2 regions of the Bacillus altaicus genome follow, and region 2 is predicted to be linked to the other one. Evidence: a T-box and tRNA genes for the amino acid it is inferred to sense, from the RefSeq annotation. Region 2 holds a T-box; the other holds one or more tRNA genes.
What was found. A T-box is a leader RNA that pairs with one kind of tRNA and senses whether it is charged. The one in region 2 lies ahead of tyrS (tyrosine--tRNA ligase), so its partner is inferred to be a tRNA-Tyr.
Positions count from the first base shown of each region.

Region 1: it has a tRNA-Tyr gene. The T-box ahead of tyrS (tyrosine--tRNA ligase) is inferred to sense a tRNA for this amino acid. The anticodon was not compared.

Region 1 covers NZ_CM143394.1:4,666,753-4,671,774, reverse strand. The annotation lists rRNA gene ACE38F_RS24270 (23S ribosomal RNA) at 1-2,509, shown strand, start outside; rRNA gene rrf (5S ribosomal RNA) at 2,559-2,674, shown strand; rRNA gene rrf (5S ribosomal RNA) at 2,753-2,868, shown strand; tRNA gene ACE38F_RS24255 (tRNA-Val) at 2,874-2,949, shown strand; tRNA gene ACE38F_RS24250 (tRNA-Tyr) at 2,958-3,041, shown strand; tRNA gene ACE38F_RS24245 (tRNA-Gln) at 3,054-3,128, shown strand; tRNA gene ACE38F_RS24240 (tRNA-Lys) at 3,133-3,208, shown strand; tRNA gene ACE38F_RS24235 (tRNA-Leu) at 3,226-3,306, shown strand; tRNA gene ACE38F_RS24230 (tRNA-Gly) at 3,336-3,410, shown strand; tRNA gene ACE38F_RS24225 (tRNA-Leu) at 3,427-3,515, shown strand; tRNA gene ACE38F_RS24220 (tRNA-Arg) at 3,519-3,592, shown strand; tRNA gene ACE38F_RS24215 (tRNA-Pro) at 3,603-3,676, shown strand; tRNA gene ACE38F_RS24210 (tRNA-Ala) at 3,692-3,764, shown strand; tRNA gene ACE38F_RS24205 (tRNA-Ser) at 3,783-3,875, shown strand; tRNA gene ACE38F_RS24200 (tRNA-Ser) at 3,938-4,030, shown strand; tRNA gene ACE38F_RS24195 (tRNA-Met) at 4,055-4,131, shown strand; tRNA gene ACE38F_RS24190 (tRNA-Asp) at 4,134-4,209, shown strand; tRNA gene ACE38F_RS24185 (tRNA-Phe) at 4,219-4,294, shown strand; tRNA gene ACE38F_RS24180 (tRNA-Thr) at 4,319-4,394, shown strand; tRNA gene ACE38F_RS24175 (tRNA-Trp) at 4,398-4,468, shown strand; tRNA gene ACE38F_RS24170 (tRNA-Ile) at 4,479-4,555, shown strand; tRNA gene ACE38F_RS24165 (tRNA-Asn) at 4,561-4,635, shown strand; tRNA gene ACE38F_RS24160 (tRNA-Glu) at 4,637-4,708, shown strand; gene ACE38F_RS24155 (CBS domain-containing protein) at 4,840-5,022, shown strand, end outside.
Region 2 covers NZ_CM143394.1:1,072,805-1,077,826, reverse strand. The annotation lists gene ACE38F_RS05635 (hypothetical protein) at 1-133, opposite strand, end outside; gene ACE38F_RS05630 (hypothetical protein) at 435-563, opposite strand; gene ACE38F_RS05625 (YjdJ family protein) at 753-1,055, shown strand; gene tyrS (tyrosine--tRNA ligase) at 1,134-2,390, opposite strand; T-box leader at 2,461-2,688, opposite strand; gene ACE38F_RS05615 (zinc ribbon domain-containing protein) at 2,753-3,331, opposite strand; gene ACE38F_RS05610 (hypothetical protein) at 3,450-3,692, opposite strand; gene ACE38F_RS05605 (RNA polymerase sigma factor) at 3,673-4,218, opposite strand; gene ACE38F_RS05600 (hypothetical protein) at 4,199-4,654, opposite strand; gene ACE38F_RS05595 (maltose acetyltransferase domain-containing protein) at 4,722-5,022, opposite strand, start outside.

The DNA of each region.
Region 1 (5,022 bases), 1.5 Mb from region 2:
TCCTGAGTACGGCGGAACACGTGAAATTCCGTCGGAATCTGGGAGGACCATCTCCCAAGGCTAAATACTCCCTAGTGATCGATAGTGAACCAGTACCGTGAGGGAAAGGTGAAAAGCACCCCGGAAGGGGAGTGAAAGAGATCCTGAAACCGTGTGCCTACAAATAGTCAGAGCCCGTTAATGGGTGATGGCGTGCCTTTTGTAGAATGAACCGGCGAGTTACGATCCCGTGCAAGGTTAAGCTGAAGAGGCGGAGCCGCAGCGAAAGCGAGTCTGAATAGGGCGTTTAGTACGTGGTCGTAGACCCGAAACCAGGTGATTTACCCATGTCCAGGGTGAAGTTCAGGTAACACTGAATGGAGGCCCGAACCCACGCACGTTGAAAAGTGCGGGGATGAGGTGTGGGTAGCGGAGAAATTCCAATCGAACCTGGAGATAGCTGGTTCTCCCCGAAATAGCTTTAGGGCTAGCCTTAAGTGTAAGAGTCTTGGAGGTAGAGCACTGATTGAACTAGGGGTCCTCATCGGATTACCGAATTCAGTCAAACTCCGAATGCCAATGACTTATCCTTAGGAGTCAGACTGCGAGTGATAAGACCGTAGTCAAGAGGGAAACAGCCCAGATTGCCAGCTAAGGTTCCAAAGTGTGTATTAAGTGGAAAAGGATGTGGAGTTGCTTAGACAACTAGGATGTTGGCTCAGAAGCAGCCACCATTTAAAGAGTGCGTAATAGCTCACTAGTCGAGTGACTCTGCGCCGAAAATGTACCGGGGCTAAATACACCACCGAAGCTGCGAATTGATACCAATGGTATCAGTGGTAGGGGAGCGTTCTAAGTGCAGTGAAGTCAGACCGGAAGGACTGGTGGAGCGCTTAGAAGTGAGAATGCCGGTATGAGTAGCGAAAGACGGGTGAGAATCCCGTCCACCGAATGCCTAAGGTTTCCTGAGGAAGGCTCGTCCGCTCAGGGTTAGTCAGGACCTAAGCCGAGGCCGACAGGCGTAGGCGATGGACAACAGGTTGATATTCCTGTACCACCTCTTTATCGTTTGAGCAATGGAGGGACGCAGAAGGATAGAAGAAGCGTGCGATTGGTTGTGCACGTCCAAGCAGTTAGGCTGATAAGTAGGCAAATCCGCTTATCGTGAAGGCTGAGCTGTGATGGGGAAGCTCCTTATGGAGCGAAGTCTTTGATTCCCCGCTGCCAAGAAAAGCTTCTAGCGAGATAAAAGGTGCCTGTACCGCAAACCGACACAGGTAGGCGAGGAGAGAATCCTAAGGTGTGCGAGAGAACTCTGGTTAAGGAACTCGGCAAAATGACCCCGTAACTTCGGGAGAAGGGGTGCTTTCTTAACGGAAAGCCGCAGTGAATAGGCCCAAGCGACTGTTTAGCAAAAACACAGGTCTCTGCGAAGCCGTAAGGCGAAGTATAGGGGCTGACACCTGCCCGGTGCTGGAAGGTTAAGGAGAGGGGTTAGCGTAAGCGAAGCTCTGAACTGAAGCCCCAGTAAACGGCGGCCGTAACTATAACGGTCCTAAGGTAGCGAAATTCCTTGTCGGGTAAGTTCCGACCCGCACGAAAGGTGTAACGATTTGGGCACTGTCTCAACCAGAGACTCGGTGAAATTATAGTACCTGTGAAGATGCAGGTTACCCGCGACAGGACGGAAAGACCCCGTGGAGCTTTACTGTAGCCTGATATTGAATTTTGGTACAGTTTGTACAGGATAGGCGGGAGCCATTGAAACCGGAGCGCTAGCTTCGGTGGAGGCGCTGGTGGGATACCGCCCTGACTGTATTGAAATTCTAACCTACGGGTCTTATCGACCCGGGAGACAGTGTCAGGTGGGCAGTTTGACTGGGGCGGTCGCCTCCTAAAGTGTAACGGAGGCGCCCAAAGGTTCCCTCAGAATGGTTGGAAATCATTCGTAGAGTGCAAAGGCATAAGGGAGCTTGACTGCGAGACCTACAAGTCGAGCAGGGACGAAAGTCGGGCTTAGTGATCCGGTGGTTCCGCATGGAAGGGCCATCGCTCAACGGATAAAAGCTACCCCGGGGATAACAGGCTTATCTCCCCCAAGAGTCCACATCGACGGGGAGGTTTGGCACCTCGATGTCGGCTCATCGCATCCTGGGGCTGTAGTCGGTCCCAAGGGTTGGGCTGTTCGCCCATTAAAGCGGTACGCGAGCTGGGTTCAGAACGTCGTGAGACAGTTCGGTCCCTATCCGTCGTGGGCGCAGGAAATTTGAGAGGAGCTGTCCTTAGTACGAGAGGACCGGGATGGACGCACCGCTGGTGTACCAGTTGTTCTGCCAAGGGCATAGCTGGGTAGCTATGTGCGGAAGGGATAAGTGCTGAAAGCATCTAAGCATGAAGCCCCCCTCAAGATGAGATTTCCCATAGCGTAAGCTAGTAAGATCCCTGAAAGATGATCAGGTTGATAGGTTCGAGGTGGAAGCATGGTGACATGTGGAGCTGACGAATACTAATAGATCGAGGACTTAACCATATAATATGAAGCAATGTTATCTAGTATTGAAGGAATATGCCTTCAATAGTTTGGTGACGATGGCAGAGAGGTCACACCCGTTCCCATACCGAACACGGAAGTTAAGCTCTCTAGCGCCGATGGTAGTTGGGACCTTGTCCCTGTGAGAGTAGGACGTCGCCAAGCAAAAACGAGAGAATATAAAAAACTTATTGACTTTATAAGTGAATCAAGTATAACAATGTTTGTCTCAAATGAATATAGTCTGGTAATGATGGCAGAGAGGCCACACCCGTTCCCATACCGAACACGGAAGTTAAGCTCTCTAGCGCCGATGGTAGTTGGGACCTTGTCCCTGTGAGAGTAGGACGTTGCCAGGCAAAATGGAGGATTAGCTCAGCTGGGAGAGCACCTGCCTTACAAGCAGGGGGTCGGCGGTTCGATCCCGTCATCCTCCACCATATATGTCGGAGGGGTAGCGAAGTGGCTAAACGCGGCGGACTGTAAATCCGCTCCTTTGGGTTCGGCAGTTCGAATCTGCCCCCCTCCACCATTTCTTAATTATTGGGCTATAGCCAAGCGGTAAGGCAACGGACTTTGACTCCGTCATGCGCTGGTTCGAATCCAGCTAGCCCAGCCATTAAGAGCCATTAGCTCAGTTGGTAGAGCATCTGACTTTTAATCAGAGGGTCGAAGGTTCGAATCCTTCATGGCTCACCATTTTCTTAAAAAAATATGCGGGTGTGGCGGAATTGGCAGACGCACCAGACTTAGGATCTGGCGCCTTTGGCGTGGGGGTTCGACTCCCTTCACCCGCACTTTTAATAAAATATCTCATACATGTCTTGCGGAAGTAGTTCAGTGGTAGAATACAACCTTGCCAAGGTTGGGGTCGCGGGTTCGAATCCCGTCTTCCGCTCCAATTTTCAATATGACATGCCGGGGTGGCGGAACAGGCAGACGCACAGGACTTAAAATCCTGCGGTGGGTGACCACCGTGCGGGTTCGACCCCCGCCCTCGGCACCATATGCGCCCGTAGCTCAATTGGATAGAGCGTTTGACTACGGATCAAGAGGTTAGGGGTTCGACTCCTCTCGGGCGCGCTTTTATTAACGGGAAGTGGCTCAGCTTGGTAGAGCACCTGGTTTGGGACCAGGGGGTCGCAGGTTCAAATCCTGTCTTCCCGATTTTCCCAAAAACATGGGGCCTTAGCTCAGCTGGGAGAGCGCCTGCCTTGCACGCAGGAGGTCAGCGGTTCGATCCCGCTAGGCTCCACTTTATTTTTTATATGTCGGAGGTATACCCAAGTTCGGCTGAAGGGATCGGTCTTGAAAACCGACAGGCGGCGAGAGTCGCGCGGGGGTTCGAATCCCTCTACCTCCTCCATTTTTTTAAAAAGTGGTTTAGTTACATATAAAAATGAATAAGATATTAATTTTTTCCTTCATGGAGGTATACCCAAGTTCGGCTGAAGGGATCGGTCTTGAAAACCGACAGGCGGCGAGAGTCGCGCGGGGGTTCGAATCCCTCTACCTCCTCCATTTATTTTTAAAACATAATATCGTCGCGGGGTGGAGCAGTACGGTAGCTCGTCGGGCTCATAACCCGAAGGTCGCAGGTTCAAATCCTGTCCCCGCAACCAATGGTCCCGTGGTGTAGTGGTTAACATGCCTGCCTGTCACGCAGGAGATCGCCGGTTCGACCCCGGTCGGGACCGCCATTTTATGTTGGCTCGGTAGCTCAGTCGGTAGAGCAGAGGACTGAAAATCCTCGTGTCGGCGGTTCGATTCCGTCCCGAGCCACCATTTTTTTTATTTTTTTTTATTTATGCCGGCTTAGCTCAATTGGTAGAGCAACTGACTTGTAATCAGTAGGTTGGGGGTTCAAGTCCTCTAGCCGGCACCATTTAGGGGCATAGTTTAAAGGTAGAACTGAGGTCTCCAAAACCTCCAGTGTGGGTTCAATTCCTACTGCCCCTGTAAATTATATGGGCCTATAGCTCAGCTGGTTAGAGCGCACGCCTGATAAGCGTGAGGTCGATGGTTCGAGTCCATTTAGGCCCACCATATATTCCGCAGTAGCTCAGTGGTAGAGCTATCGGCTGTTAACCGATCGGTCGTAGGTTCGAGTCCTACCTGCGGAGCCATGGCCCGTTGGTCAAGTGGTTAAGACACCGCCCTTTCACGGCGGTAACACGGGTTCGAATCCCGTACGGGTCATAAAAAAAGAGTCAGCATATTGCTGACTCTTTTTTATTATGTATAAGCCTCTTTTTATTACCTTATTTTCCTCAAATAAATAAAGGGATTTAGGAAAAGCTATGGTATGTATTAAAAGGAGGAGAGGAAAAATGACACAAGTTAGAGAACTTATGAGTACTCATATCGTACATTGTACCCCATTAGACAATGTATATGAGGCGGCTGTAAAAATGAAGGAAGAATCGGTTGGATTGATTCCTGTTATTGAAAATCAACAAGTAGTTGGGCTTGTTACTGATCGAGACTTAGTTGTTCGTGGGATTGCTGAAAAA
Region 2 (5,022 bases):
TAAACTCTTTAAGTTCTTGCATTCCACTAGGCGATACAGTCAAACTTTTCATTCCATACTTATCATGATAACTTTCATAATCATTTGCTAAATCGATTACAACCTTAAATACAACTTTTAATTCTTCAAACATTACCTTATCTCCCGTTTTTTCAATATATACATATATCCAATTCTACAGAAATTAGCAATTCCCTCTTTTAAAACACTTACTGATATTCGACATAAAAAGGAGCAACTATGCATTAGTTGCTCTTTCATCAAAGTCTTATAGTAACACTATAATTCAACCGTTAAACACATTTTGTGTAAATTACCACCCATTTAACTTCATGATTCAGGTTATATATTTTCTATATAACATTTCCCTTTCTAATTTTCTGATAATTATCTTTTTTAAAATTTAATATGTTTCTCATTTATATAAAATAAAATTATTTATTTTCCTCTTTCTGAACATATACATAAGCATCTTTCTGCTCTTTATGTACATCAACCTTCGTGCTCTCTGCAAGCTGACCAGCGTTTAGCAAAGAAAAAATAATGAGCGCTTCTAGTGACATTTCGTTTTACCACTCCTTTCTATTTGTGATACGTTTATCATATCGCTTACATGTGATTTCCGTATGAACTCGAAAAGGAGATTAAAACAAAAAAGTTACAGGACTGCTAACTTTATTTTATCCCCGAAATAGTTTATTAAAGTAAATTCTCACGATGTAATAACCAGAAAATGGGAGGTTCGATTCATTTTGACAATAAACCAAATGGTTCAATTCGGTAGTTCATTTATACTGTTTATTACTTCAGCACTTATTAGTTGGTATCAAGGAAGTAATTTAATCGATTATCCTGATGAATGGAAATATAGTGCGAAGTTTACGAATTACTTTAAAGGGACAGTTTTAAATTATGAAGATATTTATCAAATCGATTTCTTTATATATGCAGCAAAGTTTTATCCCACAGCATTTGTTGTTATGTTAATTAGCTTACTTTATATGCTCGTATTAATTCTTCATATTCTATTTAAAAGAAATCATGAGGCAATTTAAATGCATACATAAAAACCCCGAACGATAGACTTTTCAGCCTACCATTCGGGGTACTATTTGTTTTAAATTCGTTTCTGATTAGTAACGAATTAAGAAATATTTCTTCTTACCGCGGCGAATGATTGTAAATTTACCTTCGATGCGGTCGTTTTCTGTTACAACGTAGTCTAACGCTTGTGTACGCTCACCGTTTACGTAGACTGCACCGTTTGTTACATCTTCACGTGCTTGACGTTTAGATGGTGAAATTTTGCTTTCTACAAGTAAGTCGATTAATACTGTATCTTCTGCAGTACGTTCTACAGATGGTACGTCTTTGAATCCTTGCTCGATTTCACTTGCAGTAAGTTCTGCTACAGAACCACTAAATAATGCAGCTGAAATTTTAATTGCTTGCTCTAACGCTTCTTCGCCGTGAACAAGTTTTGTCATTTCAGATCCTAATGATTTTTGTCCTGCACGTTTTTCTGGCGCTTCAGTTACTTGCTTCTCAAGCTCAAGAATTTCTTCATGAGATAAGAATGTGAAGTATTTTAAGTATTTAACTACATCACGGTCATCTGTATTGATCCAGAATTGGTAGAACTCGTAAGGAGTTGTTTTCTCTGGGTCTAACCAAATTGCGCCGCCCTCTGTTTTACCAAACTTCGTACCGTCAGATTTTGTAACAAGCGGAATTGTTAAACCGAATGCTTTCGCATCTTCTTCTGATTTACGGATTAATTCAAGACCAGCTGTAATGTTACCCCATTGGTCACTACCACCGATTTGAAGACGGCAATTGTGTTGTTGGTATAAGTTTAAGAAGTCGTATGATTGTAAAATCATGTAACTGAACTCAGTAAATGAAATACCAGTTTCTAAACGAGATGCTACTGTATCTTTTGCTAACATATAGTTTAAACCGAAGTTTTTACCGATATCGCGTAAGAATGTAATTACATCTAAGTTACCAAGCCAGTCATAGTTATTAGCCATCGTTGCTGGGTTGCCCACATTTTCAAACTCTAAGAAGTTTGAAAGTTGGTTTTTAATGCTTTCCGTGTAGTAAGCAACTGTATCTTTCGTATTTAATGTACGCTCTGCTTTTTTACCACTTGGGTCACCGATCATACCAGTACCACCACCAACAAGTGCGATTGGTTGGTGACCAGCTAATTGGAAACGACGTAACATTAATACTGGTAACATATGACCAATATGTAAGCTATCCGCTGTCGGGTCGAAACCACAGTATAATTTAACGCTTTCTTTTTCTAATAATTGCTCTAATCCCTCAGCATCTGTTTGCTGATTAATTAGCCCGCGAAATTCAAGATCTTGTAAAATACCCATATCCTACATACTCTCCTTTAAGTTCATTACTGGCGTGAAGGTTGAAAACATAAAAAAATCGCCCCTTCAAATAAGGGACGATTTTGATCATCGCGTTACCACCCTAGTTGCAGACAAAAAAGCCTACCACCTTATTTACATAACGGCTTAGCACCGTCTTTTCCCTTTTGAATATAACTCAATCGAAAAAAGATGCTCTAGGGGCGTAATTCGCGATCATCTATGTGCTGATTTTCACCGACCATCAGCTCTCTAAAACAGGGAAATGATCACTACTTCTCCCTTTCCACGCTCAATTATTCATATACTTTTCTTTATAACATTATTTACTAGTATGTGTCAAATTGAAGAAAATAGGAGATTTAATTCGAATTATAAAAGTCTTTTACGTTATAGAAATTATTAAATTCCTCTTTCGTCCCTTTTGTAAATTCCATTCTTCCTGAAGCAGTATCTTCTTGACTAAAATAATACAGCATTCCATCTTTTAATTCTAATGTTGTCATTACATTTTTCCCGCGATCAGTCACGTAGAAGTTCACAGTATCTCGTTTATGATTTACGACATTTCCTTGAATAACTTTTTCTTTTCTCCCTTTATCATAGAAGACCATTTCAATATACTCATCATTTATTTCTCGAATTTGAATATAGTTATGATATTTTTCCGTATACCAATAACCTTTCATCGTATTAAACGGAGATGAATTCATATAAATAAGGACGATACTACTAATGATAATTAAGAAAGCAAGCAAACCTCTTTTTACTAATTTTTGCTCCCACAACATAGCCATCTTACTCTTTACAGGTAATTTTTCTTTATTGTCTACTTCAGTCACGAAATTATCTTTTCTTATTTTCTCTAAATAATGACCACAACCGCTACAATAATTATCGTAATCTTGAATTTTTCCTCCACAATTAGAACAATGTCTCACTTTTTCCACCTCTATTCCACATTAAATATTAATATATTAACATGAAACACCATAATAAATAGAATAATTTTAGGTCTAACAAAAAACATACCGTTTTCAAATACGGTATGTTTTTCACTCAAACGACTAATAGTATTGTTAGCAAAGAAAGAACCGGAACACCAACTAATAACGATACATGAAACACAACCGATAAATCATTCCCAATCGTCGCTTCCACAGGATCTTTCGCTGGAGAAGCAAGAAATCCAAGTAATCGATCAAAGCGACTTACCGTGTTTGGAAAATCCGGTATTTCTACATGGTCACTATCTAAATGCTGCTTTAATTTATATTCATTCTTAAAAGGATTTTCGCTCAATTTCATCCACCTCCAGCAATTGTTTCAATTTCTTTATCCCATTATGAAGTCTCGACTTCACTGTTCCAACAGGAATATCTAGTACCTCTGCAATCTCTTTTTGCTGCATATCATGATAATAAGAAAGAATCAGGACCGCTCGCTGTTCTTCAGGAACTTTCAAAATTGCATCTCTTACCGTGAGCCGGTCTTCGTGGGAAAACTCTACCTCTTGCATTGGTACTAAAAACGGTAAGAGCGAATGCCACTTTTTTCTTCTATTTAATTTATTAATCATAAGACGATAACCGATTTGAAATAAATACGTTTTTACTTTGCCTTTTCGGGTTTCATACATGTGTTTCTTTCGTTCTAACGTCAAAAATGTATCTTGCACAAGGTCGATACTTAATTGTTCATCTCGGTTAAAACGATACAAAAATGTATATAGCGCTGGTTTGATTAAAACATATAGCTTTGCTCCCGCTTGTTTATCTCCATTTTGATACGCAAGCATGAGCTCCTCCTCAATCCCAATCTGCGCCATGATTTTTGATCTCCTTTATTCCTTTTAACGTTAATGAAATTCGGGAAATTAAATATACACTTGCGACAATAATCCACACTTGTGATTGATTCGTAAAAAATTGAACATATGGGTTTTGTATTGTATGACCAGTTGAAACTAAAATATTTAACGCCTGCACACATATGCATGCATACACGGCAAGACAAACCGAAATAGTATCAAATACATTCCAGCGAAAATACACTTTTGTTTTTGTAAAATCAATTTTATATCCTTTTTTCCGTACTATATATTTTCTATCAAACGGAATAATAATTGAAAACATAACAATCATCATGACTCCAGCTGTAATCATTGAAACTTTAAATCCAATTGGCATTGGCAAAAACAATCCACAAGAAAATACAACTATAATTCCAATTAAAGCAAAAGTAAGCATCAATTTATTGGACATATAAAAAACCTCCCTCATCTATTCTTTCATAAATGTATACAGACGAGGAAGGCGCTTCGTTCAAATATTATTTTATTTTTTTTATGATTCTCGCAGGATTCCCGCCAACTACTACATTATCTGGTACATCTTTCGTTACAACAGCGCCAGATGCGATGACAGCATTGTCTCCGATTGTTACGCCCGGATTAATAATAGCCCTTCCGCCAATCCATACGTTATCGCCAATGGTAACTGGTTTTCCGTATTCGGTTCCGCTTATGCGCTCTACTGGATCAAGCGGGTGCGTTGCTGTATAAATGTGAACACCTGGAGCTAACATACAGTTCACTCCGATTGTAACTGGGCATACGTCTAAAATCGTACAG